One region of the Consotaella aegiceratis genome, then DNA from elsewhere that is predicted to be linked to it. Evidence: riboswitches for the same ligand, from Rfam matches in the RefSeq annotation. Region 1 holds a riboswitch; the other holds the start of a gene.
What was found. A riboswitch is a leader RNA that binds a small molecule or an ion and turns the genes downstream of it on or off. The one in region 1 is predicted to bind thiamine pyrophosphate.
Positions count from the first base shown of each region.

Region 2: linked by a shared signal. The riboswitch ahead of thiC (phosphomethylpyrimidine synthase ThiC) and the one ahead of thiB (thiamine ABC transporter substrate binding subunit) in region 1 are both predicted to bind thiamine pyrophosphate.

Region 1 covers NZ_JAZHFT010000032.1:8,248-12,473, forward strand. Annotated here, with positions in the region: gene thiP (thiamine/thiamine pyrophosphate ABC transporter permease) at 1-1,314, opposite strand, end outside; gene thiB (thiamine ABC transporter substrate binding subunit) at 1,349-2,365, opposite strand; TPP riboswitch at 2,410-2,514, opposite strand; gene SMD10_RS18645 (thiamine diphosphokinase) at 2,598-3,233, shown strand; tRNA gene SMD10_RS18650 (tRNA-Arg) at 3,333-3,409, shown strand; gene SMD10_RS18655 (TetR/AcrR family transcriptional regulator) at 3,532-4,173, opposite strand.
Region 2 covers NZ_JAZHFT010000011.1:10,387-14,612, reverse strand. Annotated here, with positions in the region: gene SMD10_RS09770 (uracil-DNA glycosylase) at 1-226, shown strand, start outside; gene SMD10_RS09765 (alpha-amylase family glycosyl hydrolase) at 261-1,580, shown strand; TPP riboswitch at 1,626-1,757, shown strand; gene thiC (phosphomethylpyrimidine synthase ThiC) at 1,840-3,663, shown strand; gene SMD10_RS09755 (nucleoside hydrolase) at 3,689-4,226, opposite strand, start outside.

The sequences.
Region 1 (4,226 bases):
GGCGGCGAGCGCCGGCCCGACGATGCGCACGATGAAAGGCATCGACATCACGGCGTTGGTGGCGACCACGACATAAGGTGCCGCCGCGAAGACCTGAGTCACATGCCGGAGCGCCAGAAACCACCCGGCACCGACGACCACGGGCGGCACGACCAGAACCAGACTGCCGGATAGGTCGAACAGCGGCCGCAGGCGCCTCAGCTTCGGCCCGGCCTTGATGCCGGCGGCGCTCGATGCGGCCAATGCCTGGGCGGCGAAGAGCAGCGCCGTCGACAAGAGCAGACCAAGGCTGGCTGCCGCTGCGGCCACCGCGCCGCTGGTGGCGATCGCCCGGCGCACGCTCGCTTCGCCCAGAAGCCGCAGGAGGTCGGCGGCGAGACCATCGACGACGACGGCCAGCAAGGGCGTCACGATGAAGCCGACACCGAGCAGGATGACGATCCCATCGAAGACGCGCAGAGCCGGCGACATCCGGTCATAGCGCCGCGGCCGCCGGCCAAGGGTGAAGCCGCCCAGCCCCTCGCCGCCCAGCCGCAGCATGGCGGCCAGCACGAGTCCGGTCAGCAGAATCTGCGCCAACGCGAGGAACACCGCACGGCCGGGATCGAAATCGTACCGCAGCGCCTGGTAGACGGCGACCTCCAGCGTGGTCGCGCGCGGCCCCCCGCCGAGCGTCAGAACGAGAGTGAAGCTGGTCACGCACAGCATGAAGACGAGGCTGGCCGCTCCCGGCAGCGCGGTGCGGATCGCCGGCCATTCGACCGTCCGGAAGGTGGTGAGCGGATTGAGCGAAAGCTGGCCGGCGAGCTTCCAGCTTTCGGCCGGCACGGCGTCGAGGGCCGCCACCATCAGCCGTGCTGCCAGCGGCATGTTGAAGAAGACATGGGCGATCAGGATGCCCGGCAGGCCATAGATGTCGAGACGCGGCAGGCCGAGCGCCACGGCAGTTTGCGACAGCAGGCCGTTGCGTCCCCAGATGGCGATGATGGCGAGCGCTCCGACCAGCACCGGCAGCGCCTGCGGCAGCAGGAACAGCCGCAGCACCGTGGTGCGCCCGACGAACCGCGAGCGATGCAGGGCCAGGGCGAGCGGCAGCCCGCAGACGAGCGACAAGACGGTCGACAGAAGCGCCTGCTCCAGCGTGAAGCCGGCCACGCCCCAGAGATAGCGGCTGGACAGCACCGCGCCGAGGGATTCGATCGAGCCGGCCTGCACGAGCAGCGAAACGAAGGCCCCGCCGAGGAAGACGGCCAGCGCAAGCACGGCGACAAGTCCGGCCCCGACCCGCCATTCCAGATCCGCAACGGCTTTCACCGCGGTTCGCCTTCCCGATGCCTCACCGCCCCGTTCAGCGCCCCATCGCCTCCAGCCATTCGTCGGTCCAGGCCCGGCGGTTCGCGGCGACCTCGTCCGGCGTGAAGGACAAGGTCTTCTCCGGCATCACCAGCCGGTCGAAGGCCTCCGGCAGGGCGGCGTCGGTCTTGGCGGCCGGCATCATCCAGTTGGTGGTCGGCAGCAGGTCCTGGACGGCGGGCGAGATCAGAAAGGCGAGGAAGTCCCGCGCGAGGTCGGGGTGATCGGAGGCGGCGAGCCGGCCGGCGACCTCGACCTGGATATAATGGCCTTCGTCGAAGGCGGCCGCCTGGTAGCGGTCCGTATCCTCTTCGATCATGTGATAGGCCGGCGACGTGGTGTAGCTCAAGACCATCGGCGTCTCGCCGCCGGTCAGCATGCCATAGGCCTCGCTCCAGCCCGGCGTGACGGTCAGGACGCGGTCGGCCATCTGCTTCCACTTCGCGGCGGCCTCTTCGCCATAGACCTTCTTCATCCAGAGAAGCAGGCCGAGACCCGGCGTCGAGGTGCGCGGGTCCTCGATGACGATCTTCGTCTCGGGATCGCCGGTTACGAGGTCGTCCAGGCTGTGCGGCGGCCGATCGATCGCCTCGCTGTCATAGACGACAGCGAACCATCCATAGTCGAAGGGCACGAAACTCTCGTCATCGAAGCCGCCGGGGACAGAAACGGCCGCCTTGTCGACGTCGCTCGGAGCGAAAAGACCCGTCGCCTTGGCTTCGGCGACCAGATTGGTGTCGAGGCCGAGGACCACGTCGGCGGGCGTCGAACCGCCTTCCAGCTTCAGCCGGTTGAGGATGGCCACGCCATCTTCCAGCCCGACCCATTCGACCGTGCAGCCGCATTGGCCCTCGAAGGCCTCCTTCACCTTGGGACCCGGGCCCCAATCGGCGATGAAACTCTCATAGGCGTAGACCGTGAGCACGGGCTGGTCCTGCGCGGCGGCAGGCCCCGCCGCCACGGCAGCGGACGCCACGAGCATCAAAGAAGCGAGGATCGGACGTGAGCACATGAGCGCCTCCTTGGGTTTCGAATGGGGAAGAGGCGCGTTCGCAAATCACGAAAGCTCTTCATCCCTCCGCCGGTGCGAGCCGGATCAGGTTCGGCGGGTTGGCGGCAAACCGCCTCTCAGCCCGTTCTCGGGCACCCCGTGTGAGCAGCACCAGACTTAGAGAACGAACCGGATGGGGGCAAGCGAAGATGCACGATTGCGCGCCGCCCTCCGGCGCGCTACCAGCGCAATCATGAGCCATTTCGCCATTCTTCTCGCCGGGCCCGTCTGGCCGACCGCCACCCTGCGCGCAAAACTCGCAGGGGCTCGGGTGATCGCCGCCGACGGAGGCATGGCGCATGCCCATGCGCTGGGCATCACGCCGGAGCTCTGGGTCGGCGACTTCGATTCGGCGGCGGACGAGGAGACGAGCCGGCACAAGGACGTGCCGCGCCAGCCTTTTCCGCGCGACAAGGCGGCAAGCGACGGCGAACTGGCGGTGGAAGCGGCGATCGAGCGCGGCGCCACGTCGCTGACGCTGGTGGGGGCGCTCGGTGGGCCGCGCACCGACCACGCCTTCATGAACCTCGGGCTGGCCCTGCGCTATGGTGAGAAGGGCCTGGACGTGCACCTCGCCAGCGGCCGCGAGGAGGCCTGGCCGCTGATCGAGAGCACCCGCCGCTTCGACCTGACGGCGGGCACGGTGTTTTCGATCCTGCCCTTCTCCGATCTCGGCGGCCTCAGCGTCAGCGGCGCGAAATGGCCGCTCGACGCGATCGATCTGCCGTTCCATTCGGTCCTGACGCTGTCGAACGAGGCGCTCGGCCGGGTCGAGGTGACGATCAAGCGCGGCCGCTCCATCGTCCTGGCGCAGTCGGCGACCGTGTAGCGCGCGGATCGAACAGGGTCGCCGATCGGGTCAGGGCCATCCGATCGGGTGTTTGAGGGTTGGCGCAGGCCCTGACTTTGGCTTATGGTGCCGCCGCGTGGTCCCGTAGCTCAGCAGGATAGAGCATCAGATTCCTAATCTGAGGGTCACAGGTTCGAATCCTGTCGGGATCACCAGTTTAAGCAACTGCACCCGCCCTGATCACCGGCCTCACCCGTTCGGCTGGTGAAACCAATCCATTCATAGAAGCTCGCGACTTCAAGGCCTTGTCGACCGGCGGAAAGCGCCTGTGGCGGGGTCAGGCGTAGGGCGTGCCGGCCATGGCTGCCTTCAGGCCGAGGGTTCCCTGGTCGACGATGGCGAGGAAGGCGGTTTTCGCGTCCCTTGCCGACCCTCCCTGTCGAAAGACCCGATGCGCCTGGAGGAAGGCCACGCTCCACGTCGCCAGAAGCAGGCCGGCTGCGAGATGGGCGTCGGGATCGGATGGGTCCCGCCCGACGCGCTCCGATAGCGCCACGGCCACGACTTGCGCGAGTTCATCACGGATCGCCCTGGCGCGCGCCTTCAGGGCCTCGCTGCGTTCGACCGTCTCCACGAAGCTCCGGCTGCCGGCCGAAAACTGGAGAAAAGGGATCCGCTCCGCAACGAGCCGATGGGCCAGCAGGCGCAGCGTCTCGATCGGCGCAACGCCGGGATCCTTCCGCCGCAACGCATTGCGTAGAATCTCGCGCCCTTCCTCGTCGCGGTCGAAGAACATGTCCTCCTTGCGGGGGAAGTGATTGAAGACCGTCATCCGCCCGACATCGGCGGCGGCCGCGATCTCATCCACCGTCACATGATCGAAGCCCCGCTCCCGAAAGAGCTGGTCGGCGGCCAAAGAAATAGCCCGTCGCGTGGCTAGGCGCTTGCGGGTGCGACGGTCGTCGATCGGCTCTGACATCGGGCACCCATAACACGTCCTTGGACCGAGTCCACATTGCGGATTGACACGGG
Region 2 (4,226 bases), on a different contig from region 1:
CGTGACGCTGGGCCGGATCGCGCACGACTCGACCGTGCGCGCCATGGGACAGAGGCCGGCGACCGTGCCCTTCAGCCATGGCGGCAAGCACGAGATTGCGGGGATCCGGATCTTCTCCAGCTACCATTGCTCGCGCTACAACACGAACACCGGGCGGCTCACCGAAGCGATGTTCACCGCCGTGTTCGAGCGCGTGGCGGCGTTTTTGAAGACCTCGGTTTCGTAGAGCAGAACGGAAGCTCGGGTTAAGGCGTATCGGCATGCCGGACTGGATCAAGCACGCGGTGTGGTGGCACCTCTACCCGCTGGGATTCCTGGGGGCGGAGGCCGAAAATGCGGAGGCACCGGTCGTCCATCGGCTGGACCGTCTGGAGCCGTGGCTCGACTATGCGGTCGAGCTCGGAGCGTCCGGCCTGGCGCTCGGCCCGATCTTCGCGTCGGAAACGCACGGCTACGACACCATCGACCACTTCCGCATCGATCCACGCCTCGGCGACGAGGAGGACTTCTACCGACTGGTCGAGGTAGCACGCGGCCGGGGGCTGAAGATCCTGCTCGACGGCGTCTTCAACCACGTCGGCCGTCGCTTTGGAGCCTTCCAGGCGGCACTGGCCGGCGGCCCCGAGGCGCCGGAAGCAGCCTGGTTTCGTCTCTTCTGGCCGCGCTATGGCGGCGAGCCCGACTACGCCTGCTTCGAAGGGCATCGTCAGCTCGTCACGCTCAACCACGACGAGCCGGCCGTGGCCGATTACGTGGTGCGGGTGATGTCCCATTGGCTCGATCGCGGAGCAGCCGGCTGGCGGCTCGACGCCGCCTATGCGATGCCACGCCAGTTCTGGGCCGACGTGCTGCCGCGCGTGCGCCGGGCGCATCCCGAGGCCTATGTCTTCGGCGAGGTCATCCACGGCGATTACGCCGCCTTCGTGGAGCAAACGGGCGTCGACGCCGTCACGCAATACGAGCTCTGGAAGGCGATCTGGAGCGCCATCAACGATCACAACTTCTTCGAGCTTTCCTGGGCGCTCAATCGCCACAACATCTTTCTCGAGCACTTTGTGCCGCAGTCCTTCGTCGGCAACCACGACGTCACACGCATCGCCAGCCAGATCGAGGACGAGCGCCTCCTGCCGCATGCCCTGGTGCTGCTGTTCACCCTCGGCGGCACGCCCTCGGTCTATGCCGGCGACGAACAGGCGTTTCGCGGCATCAAGGAGAACCGCGCCGGCGGCGACGACGCGGTTCGCCCCGCCTTTCCGGCCGTACCGGGCGAACTCGCCCCGCACGGGTGGCCGATCTTTCGCCTGCACCAGGACCTGATCGGCCTGCGGCGCCGCCATCCCTGGCTTCATCGCGCCCGCACGACGATCCAGCATCTGACGAACCGGACGATGGTCTACGAAGCGGCGGATGCCGGCCAAAGTCTCGTCGTTGCGCTCAACCTGACCGATGAGACAAGACTCCTGCCCGCGCCGGGCGCCCGCACCGTTCTCGCTGGAGAGGCAACGACGAGCGACGCCGGGACGACCGACGCCCATGTCGAACTGCCCCCCTTCGGCTGGGCCGTGCTCGACCGCGCCTGACGATCGATAGCCGATTGACAACTGGCATCGGCCCGATCACCCTAGGCCTGTTACCAGGGGGGCCTCGACAAGAGGCTGAGATACTGCTGGCCACGCCCGAACCGGCTTCGGCAGCGCAGTGACCCTTCGAACCTGATCCAGTTCATACTGGCGTAGGGACGGTGCAGACAATGGCGGCCGCATACGACGACACCGTCGGATCTCTTCCCACCTTCCGGTCAGAGCTGGGTCTCCATTGCCTAGGCAAGGAGCCTCGATCATGCCGATTCCATCCCAAACCGACCGCACGACGGCGCCGCAGGTGACGACCGGGCCGCTGCCGGCCTCCTCAAAGGTCTTCATCCCCGGCAGCATCCATCCGGACGTCCGTGTGCCGATGCGCCGGATCGCGCTCCACCCGACGGCCGACGAGCCGCCTCTCGCCGTCTACGATTCCTCTGGTCCCTATACCGATCTTGGCGCCGAGATCACCATCGAATCCGGGCTGCCGGCGCTACGCCGGGCCTGGATCGAAGCGCGCGGCGACGTCGAACGCTATCCCGGCCGCACCGTGGCGCCGGCCGATAACGGCTTCGTCTCCGAGCAGGCCCGCACCCCGGCCTTTTCGATCCAACGACCGCCGCTGCGAGCGAAGGGCGGTCGGGCCGTCACCCAGATGGCCTATGCCCGCGCCGGCATCGTCACGCCTGAAATGGAATTCGCCGCCATCCGGGAAAATGTCGGCCGCAAGGCCGCAGCCGAAGCACAGTCGCGCGACGGCGAGGATTTCGGTGCCGCCATCCCCGATTTCGTGACGCCGGACTTCGTGCGCGACGAGATCGCGAGCGGCCGGGCCATCCTGCCCGCCAACATCAACCATCCCGAAACCGAGCCGATGGTCATCGGCCGCAATTTCCTGGTCAAGATCAACGCCAATATCGGCAACTCGGCCGTCACCTCGTCGATGGCCGAAGAGGTCGAGAAGATGGTCTGGGCGATCCGCTGGGGCGCCGATACGGTGATGGACCTTTCGACCGGCCGCAACATCCACAACATCCGCGGCTGGATCATCCGCAACGCACCCGTGCCGATCGGCACCGTGCCGCTCTATCAGGCGCTGGAGAAGGTCGGCGGCGTCGCCGAGGACCTGACCTGGGAAATCTATCGCGACACGCTGGTCGAGCAGGCCGAACAGGGCGTCGACTATTTCACCATCCATGCCGGCGTGCGGCTGCACCACATCCCGCTCACCGTCGACAGGGTGACCGGCATCGTCAGCCGCGGCGGCTCGATCATGGCCAAGTGGTGCCTGCATCACCACCGCGAAAGCTTCCTCTACGAGCATTTCGAGGAAATCTGCGACATCTGCCGCCGCTACGACGTGGCGTTCTCGTTGGGCGACGGGCTGCGACCCGGCTCGATCGCCGACGCCAACGACCGCGCCCAGTTCGCGGAGTTGGAGACGCTCGGCGAGCTGACGCAGATCGCCTGGGCCAAGGATTGCCAGGTGATGATCGAAGGCCCCGGGCATGTGCCGATGCACAAGATCAAGGTGAACGTCGACAAGCAGATGGCGCTTTGCGGCGAAGCGCCGTTCTATACGCTCGGGCCGCTCACCACGGACATCGCGCCAGGATATGACCACATCACGTCGGCCATCGGCGCCGCGATGATCGGCTGGTTCGGCACGGCGATGCTCTGCTACGTCACGCCCAAGGAACACCTCGGTCTGCCGGACCGCAACGACGTAAAGACCGGTGTCATCACCTACAAGATCGCCGCGCACGCCGCCGATCTCGCCAAGGGCCATCCGGCTGCCCAGGCCTGGGACGACGCCATGTCGTGCGCGCGCTTCGAGTTCCGCTGGGAGGATCAGTTCAACCTGTCGCTCGATCCCGACACGGCCCGCGCCTTCCACGACGAGACGCTGCCGAAGGAGGCTCACAAGCTGGCGCATTTCTGCTCCATGTGCGGGCCGAAATTCTGCTCGATGCGGATCTCGCACGATATCCGCGACGAAGCCCGCAAGGCTGGGATGGAAGAGATGGCCGCCAAGTTCCGCGAAGGCGGCGAGCTCTACGTGCCCAGCGAACCGGCCGAGTAGGCCGATCGATCGCGGGAACGCCGTGTCATCCGATCCGGCTGTGGTCGAGCGGATAGCGCGAAAACCGTTCGGTCAGAAGATCGTAGACGCCGTCGGCGTCCACGTCTCGCAACACCAGGGCGTTGGCGGCACGGCCGCTGACGCCCCACCAGTCGACGACGGTCATACCCATGGTCCGTTCCGACCCGGTCTCGACCGCGACATTGACCTCGCGGCCCGAATAGAGATCGGGCCGGATCAGCCAGGCGACGGTGTTGGGGTCGTGCAGCGGGCCGCCGTCGGTGCCGTATTTTGCCGCCTCGAAGCGTTTTTCGAAGCGGAGCCAGTCCGCCACCACCGATCCCACTCGGTTGCCGATCGCGGCGAAGCGAGCGACGCGCTCGGCGCTGGTCAGAAGCTGGTGCGTACAGTCCAGCGGGATCATGACGATCGGGATACCGGAGGAAAAGACGATTTCTGCCGCATGCGGGTCGACATAAGCATTGAACTCGGCGGCCGGCATGATGTTGCCGACCTCCGAATAGGCGCCGATCATCGTGACGATGCGACCGATCCTCTGTCGC